Regions from separate parts of the Pseudarthrobacter sp. fls2-241-R2A-168 genome, predicted to be linked through region 2. Evidence: riboswitches for the same ligand, from Rfam matches in the RefSeq annotation. Region 2 holds a riboswitch; each other region holds the start of a gene.

Region 1 (4,274 bases), on a different contig from region 2:
TTCACAGCACCAAGCCTACCCGTTCACCGCCGGCGGTCATGCTTTGGTGGCCCGCCAGGTAAGCGTGAGGTAGGGCAGTTCGAGCTCTTCGTCCAGGCTGTGGCCGAGGTGGTCGTGCAGGTACCAGTCGAGGTTGGCCAGCACTTTAGCGCGGGTGGTTTCACCGGCCCGCAGGTAGTAGCTCCGCGACTTCGTCAGCTCCACAAGGTCGGTGGTGGTGACACGATCCTGCCAATGCGTTAGGTGGCCCTCAAGATCGCGGAACTCCGGCCCTACGTGCGGCCGGAAATCCGGCTTGTAAACGTCTCCGGCATGCATGATCCGCGAAAGCCGGTGAACCCAGGGAACCGAGGTGTCCAGCTGGTTCCAGATCAGGCCCAGGGTTCCGTGCGGACGCAGGACGCGTGCCAGTTCAGTGCTGGCTGCGAGGGCGTCACACCAGTGCCAGGCCTGGGCAACGCTGACGACGTCGAAGGCTGCCGCGGGCAGTCCGGTCGCCTCCGCGGTGGCCCGGACAGCCGTGGCGTCAGGATAGTGCGCGCGCAACTGCTCGAGCATGTCCTCGGACGGGTCCACGGCGGTGACCGACAGTCCCATGCCGAGCAGGAGTTCGGTGAACTTCCCGGTGCCGGCCCCGGCGTCGAGGGCATCGCGGGCTCCGGCGGGGACCAGCCATTGTGCGGATTCTTGCGGATAACCCGGCCGGACCTGCTGGTAGTGCCCGCCGCCGTCCTGGAAGCTCTGGCCGAGCTCCCGCCGCCGTCCGTGATCAAGTTTGGGGCCACCCCGTACCACCTGTGGCCCTCCTTCGATTGATGCCCTTGGGTATCCTCCGAATTTACCGCAAGTGCCTAGTCGTCGATGCAGGGAGCGGCACCCGCGGTGCCCGGGGTGTTGGGAGCCCAGTGCGGGTAGGTCCGGGTATCGTTGGCGGGAACCCAGCGTCCGGCGTCCACCACGTAGTCCCAGCCCAGCCCGTTGGTGCGCAGCGCCGCGATACCGGCAAGGAGGCGTTCGGCGTCCTCCAGGCGGGAGCCGACGCCGAAGCTGGCGCGCAGGGATCCGGAGGGCAGACCCAGCCGCTTCAGCAGCGGGTGGGCGCAGAAACGTCCATCGCGCAGGCCCACGCCGTGTTCGGCGGACAGGTAGGCCGCCACCAGGCCGGCGTCGTAGCCTTCCACCGAGAAGTTGACCACACCGATGGTGTCCGTATCCGGGTTGGTGTCCTTGAAAATCTGGTGGACGGTGACGCCATCGATCTGCTGCAGGCCTTCCACCAGGAAAGACCGGATGGCCGATTCGTGGGCATGCCACTGTTCCTGGTCCAGCCCGGCGATCACCTGGGTTGCGCGTGCCAGCGTGGCGGCGCCCAGGACGTTGGGGGAGCCGCCCTCATGGCGGGCCGGGCCGGTGGCCCAGCTGACGCCGTCGAGCCTTGCTTCCTTGACGGCGCCGCCTCCGGCAAGGTGCGGCGTTCCGGCGTCCAGCCAGTCCGTGCGGCCCACCAGCACGCCGGCGCCGAAGGGTGCGTACAGCTTGTGGCCGGAGAAGGCGAGGTAGTCGACGTCGTCCGCTGCAATATTCACGCGGCGGTGCGGTGCCAGCTGGGCGGCGTCCACCACGATCCGTGCGCCGTGTTCGTGGGCCAGTGCAGCCAGGGCCCGGATGGGAAGGATTTCGCCGGTGACATTGGACGCGCCGGTGACGGCGAGCAGGCTCACCCCGCCCTGCTCCAGTTCCGCGCGGACGGCATCGATGGTGCCGGCGATGGTGTCGGCGGCAACGATGCTGCGGTGCGGGACGCCCTGCCACGGCAGCAGGTTGGCGTGGTGTTCGATGTCCAGGTAGAGGACATCGCCGTCGGGCCGTCCGTCTGTTTCCGGCAGGCAGCCGGCCAGCAGGTTCAGCGAATCCGTGGTGTTCCGGGTGAAGATCACGGAGTCGTCCGGGCGGCCGCCCACAAACTCGCGGACGATGTTGCGGGCGTTTTCGTAGACGGAGGTGCTGATCTGTGAAGCGTAGCCGGCACCCCGGTGGACGCTGGCGTAGAACGGCAGGATCTCGTTCAGGTAGGCCGAGACCACGGAGAGGGCCGGAGCCGAGGCGCCGTAGTCAAGGTTGGCGTAGCGGATGTGGCCGCCGTGGATCAGCGGCGCCTGGATTTCTGCGCCGGTGACGGCTGCGAGCGGCCGGCCGGCAGCGGCACGGCGGGCAAAGGTGGTTCCGGCCTGGGCTGTTCCAGACCCGGCAGCTTCGAACGTGGCGGTGGCATTGGGGGAGACGGTGGCAGTTGTCACGAAAGACCTCACTTCAGAAGGACTCCCGCTCCCGGGAATCCGCGCTTGCCGCATCCGCTCCGGACCGGCCTGGTCGTCACCCGGGGCACCCCACCGCGGTTGGAGGGTTGCCGGCCAGCAAACCGGGGTTTCGCGCTGGCACTCGTGACCTGGTTAAGAGCGTAGAACATCGGGTTGGGAGGTTTTAAGTCGGGGCGATTGTTAAGCGCTTTGTTACGCCTGGCCGGAATGAGCTTCTTTTGCCGAAGAAAAGAACGGCGGGCACCTCTCCAAGGAGGCGCCCGCCGCTGATTCTTCGATGATGCTGCTGTTACAGGAGGTCGTCCAGCTCCGGGTTCAACCTGCGGAGCACCTCGGAGTGCAGGATGGAGTTGGTGGCCAGGGCGTTGCCGCCGAAGGGCCCGTCTTCCCCTTCCAGGGATGTGAAGCGCCCGCCGGCTTCCACCACGATCGGTACCAGTGCCGCCATGTCGTACAGGTTCAGTTCAGGTTCGCAGGCGATATCCACTGAGCCCTCGGCCACCATGCAGTAGGACCAGAAGTCGCCGTACGCCCGGGTCCGCCACACATCCTCGGTGAGGCCCAGGAAGTTCTCCAGGCTGCCGCGTTCCTTCCAACCGCCCAGGCTGGAATAGGAAAGGGAAGCGTCGGAAAGCTTGGACACATTGGATACCCGGAGCCGGGTGGCCGCGGCGAGCGAACGGCCCATGTAGGCGCCCATGCCCTTGGCCGCCCACCAGCGTTTGCCCAAGGCCGGCGCGCTGACTACGCCCACCACCGGTTCGCCTTCATCCACCAGCGCGATCAGGGTGGCCCAGACCGGGACGCCGCGGACAAAGTTCTTGGTGCCGTCGATGGGATCGATAATCCAGCGGCGCGACCCGTGCCCTGTGCTGCCGAACTCCTCGCCCAGCACGGCGTCGCGCGGGCGGGAACGGGACAGCTGGCCGCGGATGGCTTCTTCGGCGGCCTTGTCCGCGTCCGTGACCGGCGTCAGGTCAGGCTTGGTCTCCACCTGGAGGTCCAGGGCCTTGAAACGGCCCATGGTCTGGTCATCCACGGAGTCGGCCAGCACATGGGCCAGGCGCAGGTCATCGTTGTAGCTTGAAGCGGGTTGGATCATGCTTCCAAACTACCGTCTGCGCGCGGTTCTGCTGGGAGATCGGCACTGTCAGTTGACGCTGCCAAGCTCCTTGGCCTCCTGGGCCTCCATCCGGGGATCGGTGCCGAGGAGCCTGCGCAGCGAGGCCAGCCGGGCAACACCCGTGGCTCCGGCATGGCCGCCTTCCACCCAGGCATCCAGGCCGCAGTTCACAGCTGTGGCAGTATGCTTGCAGCCCCGCTCGCAGTCCTCAATGCCGGGGAAGAGGTCCGGGAAGGAACGCAGGATGCGGTCCGGGTCCACGTGGGCGAGGCCGAAGGAGCGGATGCCCGGGGTGTCGATGATCCAGCTGCCCGCCGGCGCGTCCGACAACCTCAGCGCCAGGGCTGACGAGGACGTGTGGCGGCCGCGGCCCGTCACGGCGTTCACCCCGCCGGTTGCTCGCTCGGCCCCCGTCAGTGCGTTCACCATGGTTGACTTGCCCACGCCCGAATGCCCCAGCATTACGGTGACTTTTCCGTCCAAGTAGCCCCGCAGCTCCGCCACTGCGTTACTGTCCAGCCGGGCTGACAATCCGTCATCAGAGCGGGCGTCGATACCGGACGCCGCGGAGTCCGCCGTCCGGCTGATAATGACCGGGAAGTCCAGGTGCGTGTAGTTGGACAACAGCTCCGCCGGATCCTTGACGTCCGCCTTGGTGACCAGCAGGATCGGCTCGATCCCGGCGTCGTACGCAGCCACCAGGGCGCGGTCGATGAAGCCGGTGCGCGGCTCCGGGTTGGCCGCGGCCACCACAATCACCAGTTGGTCCGCATTGGCCACGACAGCCCGTTCCACGGGATCGGTATCATCAGCGCTGCGGCGAAGGAGGGTTT
Region 2 (4,274 bases):
TTGCTGCCGTCCGCGTTGAGCGTGCCCCAAGTTTCGTAGGCCAGGGTGACATCCGGCAGGTAGCCGCCGCCTTCCAGCTTCAAATCCCCGATGGAGGCATAGCGGACAATCCCGTGTTCGGGGACGGTGGTACGGGTGACGGTAACCGTCATGGCAAGACCTCTTCTACGCGCTTGCCTGCCGTCGTCTGACCGGCAGGCCAGGTCTTCACCCGGGGCACCCCACCGCGGAAGGAGGGTTGCCGGCCAGCAAGCCGGGGCTGTCACTGGCACTCATGACCTGCATTGAGTGTACGAAACAGCCCCCGCCTGCCGCCAAGAGTGTGACTGGTTGTGACTTGCCGGCTTGCCGCCGCTGTGGCCATCGTCGGGCGCCGCTGGTGCCCGTGGTCCGGCGACGTTGGTGCCTGTGGTCAGGCGACGTTGGTGCCTGTGGTCAGGCGCCGCTGGCCTCCTTGGCCGCGCGGAAGCCGGCTTCGAGGTCAGCCAGGATGTCATCGATGTGCTCGATTCCCACGGAAAGGCGCACCAGGCCGGGCGTGACGCCCGCGACTGCCTGCTGTTCCGGCGAGAGCTGGCTGTGGGTGGTCGACGCCGGATGGATCACCAGGGAGCGGACGTCGCCGATGTTGGCAACATGGGAGTGCAGTTCCAGCGCGTCCACGAAGCGCTTGCCCGCCTCGGCCCCGCCGGCCAGGTTGAACGAGACGATGGCACCGGTCCCCTTGGGTCCGTACTTCCGGCCCCGTTCGTACCAGGGGCTGGAGGGCAGGCCCGCGTAGGCGACGGATTCGACGTCGTCCCTTCCTTCCAGCCAGCGCGCAACTTCCGTGGCATTGGCCACGTGACGTTCCACCCTCAGGCTCAATGTCTCCAGGCCCTGGGCAATGAGGAAGGCGTTGAAGGGCGACACCGCCGAACCCAGGTCGCGCAAGAGCTGGACACGGGCCTTGAGGATGTAGGAGAGGTTGGCGCCCAGTGCTCCCTCGGCGCCAAGGTCGCGGGCGTAGACCAGCCCGTTGTAGGTGGGGTCCGGAGTGTTGAAACCCGGGAACTTCTCCGGGTCTTTGCCAAAATCGAACTTCCCGGAGTCCACAATGACGCCGGCGATGGCAGAACCATGCCCGCCCAGGTACTTGGTGGCCGAGTGCACCACGATGTCCGCGCCCCATTCGAGCGGGCGGATCAGGTACGGAGTGGACAGGGTGTTGTCCACGATCAGCGGCACGCCGGCCTCATGGGCAACCTGGGACACGCCTTCAATGTCGAGGACGTCCTGCCGCGGGTTGGAAACTACTTCGCCGAAGAAGAGCTTGGTGTTGGGCTGCACCGCGTCGCGCCACTGGTCCAGGTTGTCCGGGTCCGCCACAAAGGTGACCGAGATGCCGAACTTCTTCAGGGTGTGCGCGAAGAGGTTATACGTGCCGCCGTAGAGGCTGGGGCTGGCCACGATGTGGTCCCCCGCCTCGGCGATGTTCAGGATGGCGAACGTCTCCGCGGCCTGCCCGGAGCTCAGCAGCAGTGCCCCCAGGCCGCCTTCAAGGCTGGCGATCCGCTGTTCCACGGCCTCCTGTGTGGGATTGCCAATCCTGGTATAGATGGGAGCCAGTTCGGCCAGGGCGAAGCGGTTGGCGGCACTTTCCGCGCTGGGGAACACAAAGGACGTGGTCTGGTAGATCGGGAGGGCGCGGGCGCCGGTAGCGCTGTCCGGCTCCTGGCCGACGTGGATCTGGCGGGTTTCGAAGGACCATCCGTTGGACATTTCAAGGCTCCTTTGACATGGGCCCGGCATGCTCGAAGCACTGCGGGCCGCGCTTGCAATCCGGCCTCTTGCCGGACAGCCAGGTCCTCACCCGGGGCACCCCACCGCGGTTGGAGGGTTGCCGGCCAGCGAGCCGGGGCTTGGCGCTGGCACTCATGACCTGAACCCAGTGTAGGAACACGCAGAGTACGCCCGACAGCATTGTGACGAACATGGTCCTGGACATCTTTACCGCCCTGGTGCGAATTTGTGGGGCCTGACCAGCGAAAATCCCAGTAAGGGTACCCTTAGCTGAGAGCCCGATCACAAAGTGCCAAGATGATGGCATGCGCATGGATCACGTCTCTTACGCCTGTGAACACGATGGCCTGGCGGCCACCACCGAACGTATTTCTTCTGCCCTCGGCGTCGAGGCAGTGAAGGGCGGGGTACACCCCCGGTTCGGCACCCGAAACATGATCATCCCCCTCGCCGGGCACAAATACCTCGAAGTCGTGGAGGTCCTGGACCACCCTGCTTCGGACAAGGCGCCGTTTGGACAGGCCGTGCGTGCCCGGTCTGCTGCGGGCGGCGGCTGGATGGGCTGGTGTGTCGAAGTGGACGACCTCGCCCCGTTTGAAGAGCGGCTTGGACGCTCGGCCGTCAACGGCAACCGCAAGTTTCCTGACGGCCGCGAACTGGTCTGGAAGCAGATCGGGATCCTCGGCCTGATCGCCGACCCCCAGGTTCCCTACATGCTCAAGTGGGAGGGCGATCCGTCCCTGCACCCGTCCAACGCCTACGAGAGCAACGTCAAGATGAGCTGCCTCACCATTGCCGGGTCGGCTGCACGGGTCACCGAGTGGCTGGGCGAGCCGGTGGAAAAGCCCCTCGAAGACGTAGCCGTTGATTGGGTGGCGCCGCACGGTACGCCCGGCATCCTGTCCGTCACTTTCGAAACCGCCAGCGGAGCCGTCACCATCTGACCCTCCGTCCGATGCCCGGGCCGCCCGGCCCGGGCATAGTAGTGGTGCGCCCCGGTTATCGCCTGGGCACCCTGTCCTTCCAAACTTCGGCCGCCATCAGCCGGTGACAACGGCGTCACCAGTTGATGGCGGCCGAATCCATTTTCCGGACCCGTCCGGGATTGAGTCTGGGCCGGCAGCCATATTCCCCGATCGTCCGAAGGATCCCGATTTCCGGGTTGAAGAGAAATCCACCATCACCTCCCGCAGCTTTCCCCGCAACGCGCCATCACCTGGTGACCTGGGCTTTCATGGAAAACGCCAAAAAAATTTTTAAGAAATTTCCTGGGATAGCTTCTGAAGGCCCTGTTTTGTCAGACCCCCTCACGATGATTGCTGTATGGGTAAAGCGGCGGTGGTGAAGGCGTTTGAGGACATCAAGGCCGCCCTTGCCGTGCTCAACGCCGAGGCGTCTGGGTGTGGTGCGGAGCCATACTCGGATGCCGATCCGCTGGCCGGTTTAGCTGATGGGTGCCTGGACATCCTCGCCGGGACGCGGACCGCTGAGGCCGGGATCGCCGCTGTGAAGGCCCGCGCTGCCGTGACGTACTCGGACACTGCCCAGCTCATCGCGGGGCCGGACGCCCCGGTGCAGGCACTGGAAATGGCTGTCGCCGCGGAAATCGGCGCCCTCCTGGCACTCGGTCCCCGGGCAGCCGGCGCGTTCCTGGCCGCGTCCCACACGGTGGCCAAGGAGTTGCCGCTGGCCTTCTCGGCGCTGCAGTCCGGGACGATCACCTGGCCGCACGCCCTGGTCATGGTGGAGGAAACAGCTGGCCTTGACCCCGCCGGCGCCGCCGCACTTGAGGCCCACTTCCTGGACCCGGACGTGCCCCGGCCGTCTACGGCCGCGCCGGTCGGGGAGTTGCCCGCCTACCGGTTCCGTGCCAAGGCCAGGAACTGGCGGGAACGCCACCACCCCGAATCCATCGAGAAGCGCCATGCCAAGGGTGTGGCGGACCGGCGGGTGGAATACCGGCCGGACCGCGACGGGATGGCCTGGCTGTCCGCCTGCCTGCCCGCGGACCAGGCGATGGCGGGCTGGAACCGGCTCACCGCCCTCGCCCGCGGGATGCAGGGACCCGACGAGCCCCGTACCCTCACCCAGTTAACGGCCGACAACTTTACCGAAGCGATTCTTGGCAGCGGCAACCACTCCGGGCGTGCCCATGCAGGCGGTGCCGACGGAACCCATACTCTGCCCGGCACCGGCACCGGCAACGGCAACGGCAACGGCAACGGTGCCGATGCCGGAACCAGCGCCGATGCGGCGCCGGGCCCGTTGTCGGGGATCCGGGCGCAGGTGCTGGTCACCGTGCCGGCCCTCTCCCTGATGGGCCAGACTGATGAGCCGGCAATGCTGGACGGGTATGGGCCTATTCCGCCCTCGATGGCGCGCAGGCTCATCGCTGATGGTGCCGCCTCGTTCTACCGTGTGCTGGTAGATCCGCGGGACGGCGCGCCGTTGGAGATTGGCCGGACCAGCTACCGGGTGAGCAAGGCGATGCG
Region 3 (4,274 bases), on a different contig from region 2:
TCTGACAATTCTGGCGGGCATAGGTCCGGGGGCTGGTGGGGGTACAGGAGCAGCGGGCGAGGCAGGCGAAATCAGCACGTCACCGCCATGCTCGCCCGCAAGGATTCCCATAAAGACATCGTCTAATAGGGGTCTGACAGTTGTGGGGCAGGGGTGCCGGCGGCTCGAAACCCTTGGGTGCCTTTCATGCAGGGCCTGAAAAATGCCATACTCGGCGCGTGAAGCCGTCGTATTCCTTCAAGGCCGAACTCTGGCTCTATCCGGGCGAGGCTGGTTGGCATTTTCTGACCCTGCCTCCCGAGGTCGCAGATGACGTCCGGGTTCAAACTGCCGGTGCGAGCAAAGCGTTTGGCTCTATCAAGGTCACGGCCGAAACCGGTGGACACTCCTGGCAGACTTCCCTCTTCCGGGACACAAAGAGCGGCTCCTACCTGCTTCCCGTCAAAAAGGACATCAGGGACAAAGCCAAGATCGGCCAAGGCGACGAAGTAGTCGTCCACCTTTCTATATGGAACTTCTGAGCCCCCCTACACGGCGCAGGTTCCCGGCACAGGCGCACTAATGCAATCCAGCGCCCGAGCCGTGCCCGGACCCGGCACCGAACCGAGCCCCGGCCAGCACTAAATCTGCTTCAGTGCCTGTTCCAAATCGCCGATCAGGTCGTCCACGTCCTCAAGCCCCACGGACAGCCGAACAACTCCGTCACTGAGGCCGATGGCAGCGCGGCCTTCCGGCCCCATGGCGCGGTGCGTGGTGGTGGCCGGATGCGTAATCAGGGACTTGGAATCTCCCAGGTTGTTGGAGATGTCAATGATCCGCAAGGCGTCCAGCAGTGCAAAGGCGGCTTCCTTGCCGGAGCGCCCGCCCGATGGTGCCAGTTCGAGGGTGAGCACCGTTCCGCCGGCCTTCATCTGTTTGGCGGCAAGGCCGTATTGCGGGTGCGACTTCAGGAGCGGGTACTTCACCCAGCTCACTGCAGGCTGCTGCTCCAGCCACTCGGCGATCCGCAGCGCGGAGGCGGAGGAGTGGTTCACACGCAGGGCCATGGTCTCAAGGCCCTTGGTGAGGACCCAGGCGTTGAAGGCGGACAACGACGGACCGGTATGGCGCATGAGCTGCTTGACCGGACCTTCGATGAATTCCTTCGTTCCCAAAATCGCACCGCCCAGGACCCGGCCCTGGCCATCAATGTGCTTGGTCCCGGAGTAGACGATGACGTCGGCGCCCAACTGGCCGCAGCGCTGCAGCAGCGGAGTGGCAAAAACGTTGTCCACAACCACGGTGGCACCCGCCGCATGGGCGAGTTCGCTCACCGCGGCGATGTCCACGATCTCCTGCATGGGGTTGGACGGTGATTCGAAGAAAACGGCGGTGGTGGGCTGGGACAGGGCTTCGCGCCACTGGTCGAGGTCCGGGCCGTCCACAAAGACAGTCTCAACGCCCCACCGGGGCAGGATCTCGTTGAGGATCACAAAGCAGGAGCCAAAGAGTGAGCGGGCGGCGACCACGCGGTCGCCGGCAGCCAGCAAGGCGCCCAGGGCGGTGAAAACCGCCGACATGCCGGACGCGGTCGCAAAGCACGCTTCGGTGCCCTCAAGGAGTCGGAGCCGCTCCTGGAAGGTGGCCACAGAGGGGTTGCCGTAGCGGGAGTAGACAAAGCGCTCGTCCTCGCCGGTGAAGGCGCGCTCGGCAGCGGCGGCGGATTCATACACGAAGCCCGAGTTCAGGAACACCGCCTCGCTGGTTTCCTGGAAGTTGGTGCGGTCCAGTCCGCCGCGGACGGCCTGGGTGTCAGGGCTCCAGCCGGGGGCGTCTTCGTTGAAGGTCATTTAGTTCTTTCCCAGGTTGGTTGGCAGGCCGCGGTTCTTCCAGCCATTAACGGTGCGTTCGCCGTAGCGGTCCGGCTCGCCTTCGAAGCCCTCCAGCACGTTGTAGGAGGTGAAGCCGGCCTGTGTGGCGGCGATGGCGGCAGCGATGGACCGCTGGCCGGATCGGCACAGGAACAGCAGTTCAGTGGAGCCATCCTCGGGGGCCTGCAGGCTCAGGTCCTTGATGAAGTCGGGGTTAGGGATTCCGCCCGGGAAGGTCCACTGGATGAACAGGGGATCGTTGTCCGTGGCTTTGGTGTCCGGGATGCCGATATGGGCCCATTCACCCTCGGTGCGGACGTCCACCAGGATGGCACCCTGCTGTAGCTTGTCCCAGGCTTCCTGGGGAGTGAGGTCGCCGGCGTAGCTCATGCGTGGCCCTCGCCTGCGAACTCGAGGTCTTCGCCTGACAGTTCAAGCTCATCCACCGCAGTGGCCACCGCGGCATCAGCGGAAGCGATCGCTGCCGGCAGTACGACGGCCTGCGCCACGATGGCGGTGCTGCCGTTGAACGTGACGGCGGGGCTTCCGTGCAGCACATAGCCCTCGGCCAGGGCGGCGGAAATCCGCTCGCAGAAGGAGCGGTCATCAGGCCCCGTGATAAGGCGGTAGGCCAGTTTTTCTTCGTTGGCAGGGGCGTCTGACATGACGGATCTCCTTCTCTCACGCTTGCAGCTCGAATCGGTCGATATGCCGAGTATTCACCTGAGGCACCCCGCCGCGGAAGGAGGGTTGCCGACCGGCCAGTCAGGGCTTGGCGCCGGTACTCATTACTCCCCAAAAACGTAACACTTGGCACGTGGGCCCGCACCGCCGTCGTCGTCATGTTCCGTAACCGAAGCGCTGCTGGAGCAACTCGGGCGCACGTGCAGACGGTTCCCGGAACGGACGACGGCGGGAGTCACCACGGGCGGCTCAGGGCACCTGGCGCCCGTGGCTGCTTTCCGGGCAGATAGGGTTCTTGTGGGGCGCCGCCCCGGCAGTCGGAGCAAAGTCCTTGGGGGTCCTCATCAGTACGCCAACAGCCGCCGCACTGCAACACCTTTTAGGACACGGCCGTCTGCCAACTCGCCGCAGGCAACTCACCCGACAGTCCCTTCTCCGCGCCGCAGCTGCCCTTCTTGCCGCGATGCTGATTGCCGTCCTGGCAGTGATACTGCCCGCCGGGCCCGCCCGTGCTGCAGACACCGTCGCGGCCGAGGGCAAGCCGCTTCTGGGCGCAGTCCTCGAATGGGGCGAGGACACCGCGGCTGGCTTTACAGACAGGCTGGGAGCATCCCCGGCGCTCTTCGGGCATGACATCGCCCTACCCTTCCGCGGCTCGGAGGAGGAGAACATCAGGGGCTTCCTGGAGCAATCGGGGATGCAGGGCGCCCACGCCATGCTGACGGTCAAGCCCAGCATCGCCCTGGAGCAGGTCACCGCCGAGGCCGCCGCATCGTTTGCCGCCGAGGTACGGAAGCTGACTGCGAACTTCAAGGGCGAGGTGTTGATCCGCTTTGCCCCCGATATGAATGCCAGCTGGGTGGAGTGGGGCCAGCAGCCGGCCGCCTATCGGTCCGCCTTCCGGGCCGTCGCTGGGGCCTTTGAGGATACCGGCGGCCGTACGTCGATGGTGTGGGAGCCATACCTGGGAACGGGCTACCCATTTGTCCGGAACCGGAACGCTCCTGCGCCGGGCAGCGAGGGTTTCGCCCTCCTCGATAGCAACCGCGACGATGCGTGGAACGGTTCGGACGCGGCGTATGCCCCGTATTATCCCGGGGACGATGCCGTGGACTGGGTGGGTCTGACCGCGTTCCACGATGACACTGCCGGCGGGGCGCCGGTCAACACGGTGCCGCGGCCGAACGAACTGCAGGAAATGCTCACAACCTCCGGCGGGGAAGATTTCTACGCCACATATGCGGCAGGGAAGGACAAGCCGTTCGTCCTGCAGACCGCTGCGTTTTACAGCCCGGCATCCGGCGGCGCCTCGGATGTGGACATCAAGGCGGGCTGGTGGGACCAGGTCCTGGGTACGGCCACCTCCAGGGACTTCGCCAAAACGGCGGCCGTAGTCTGGGACGAGCGGACCAGCACCAGGGACACCGGGGTGGCAAGCATTGACTGGCTGCTCACCGGAAGCCCTGCGGTTGCGGCCGCCGCCCGGGACCGTCTAGAGACGTCCTCCATGGTGACCGGCCCGGTGACCCAGGTTGCGGCCGGCAGCGGATACGTCCGGGCCAACACACTCACCGGCGCCGCCGCCTGGACTGTGGGTGCGGCGCTGCTGATCCTCCTGGTGGCGTTGTGGCAGGTCCCCCGCAGGGTCAACACAGCAACTGCCTGGAGCTACACGGATCCTTCAAAGCGGGATTCGCGGGTGGACCTCCTGCGCGGCATGGCCATTGTGTTTGTGGTGGT

Evidence for each region. A riboswitch is a leader RNA that binds a small molecule or an ion and turns the genes downstream of it on or off. The one in region 2 is predicted to bind S-adenosylmethionine.
Region 1: another riboswitch for S-adenosylmethionine. It lies ahead of QRN11_RS14985 (aminotransferase class V-fold PLP-dependent enzyme); the one in region 2 lies ahead of QRN11_RS19050 (bifunctional o-acetylhomoserine/o-acetylserine sulfhydrylase).
Region 3: another riboswitch for S-adenosylmethionine. It lies ahead of QRN11_RS04210 (DUF1737 domain-containing protein); the one in region 2 lies ahead of QRN11_RS19050 (bifunctional o-acetylhomoserine/o-acetylserine sulfhydrylase).

What each region holds. Positions count from the first base shown of each region.
Region 1 covers NZ_JARVSG010000026.1:101,968-106,241, forward strand. The annotation lists gene QRN11_RS14975 (metal-dependent transcriptional regulator) at 1-5, opposite strand, end outside; gene QRN11_RS14980 (class I SAM-dependent methyltransferase) at 37-795, opposite strand; gene QRN11_RS14985 (aminotransferase class V-fold PLP-dependent enzyme) at 852-2,297, opposite strand; SAM riboswitch class IV at 2,334-2,447, opposite strand; gene hisN (histidinol-phosphatase) at 2,608-3,420, opposite strand; gene rsgA (ribosome small subunit-dependent GTPase A) at 3,469-4,274, opposite strand, start outside.
Region 2 covers NZ_JARVSG010000037.1:22,431-26,704, forward strand. The annotation lists gene metX (homoserine O-acetyltransferase MetX) at 1-152, opposite strand, end outside; SAM riboswitch class IV at 165-280, opposite strand; gene QRN11_RS19050 (bifunctional o-acetylhomoserine/o-acetylserine sulfhydrylase) at 436-1,761, opposite strand; SAM riboswitch class IV at 1,806-1,922, opposite strand; gene QRN11_RS19055 (VOC family protein) at 2,088-2,726, shown strand; gene QRN11_RS19060 (HNH endonuclease signature motif containing protein) at 3,106-4,274, shown strand, end outside.
Region 3 covers NZ_JARVSG010000005.1:184-4,457, forward strand. The annotation lists gene QRN11_RS04195 (DUF1905 domain-containing protein) at 219-521, shown strand; gene QRN11_RS04200 (O-succinylhomoserine sulfhydrylase) at 621-1,829, opposite strand; gene QRN11_RS04205 (rhodanese-like domain-containing protein) at 1,830-2,240, opposite strand; gene QRN11_RS04210 (DUF1737 domain-containing protein) at 2,237-2,515, opposite strand; SAM riboswitch class IV at 2,529-2,643, opposite strand; gene opgC (OpgC domain-containing protein) at 2,998-4,274, shown strand, end outside.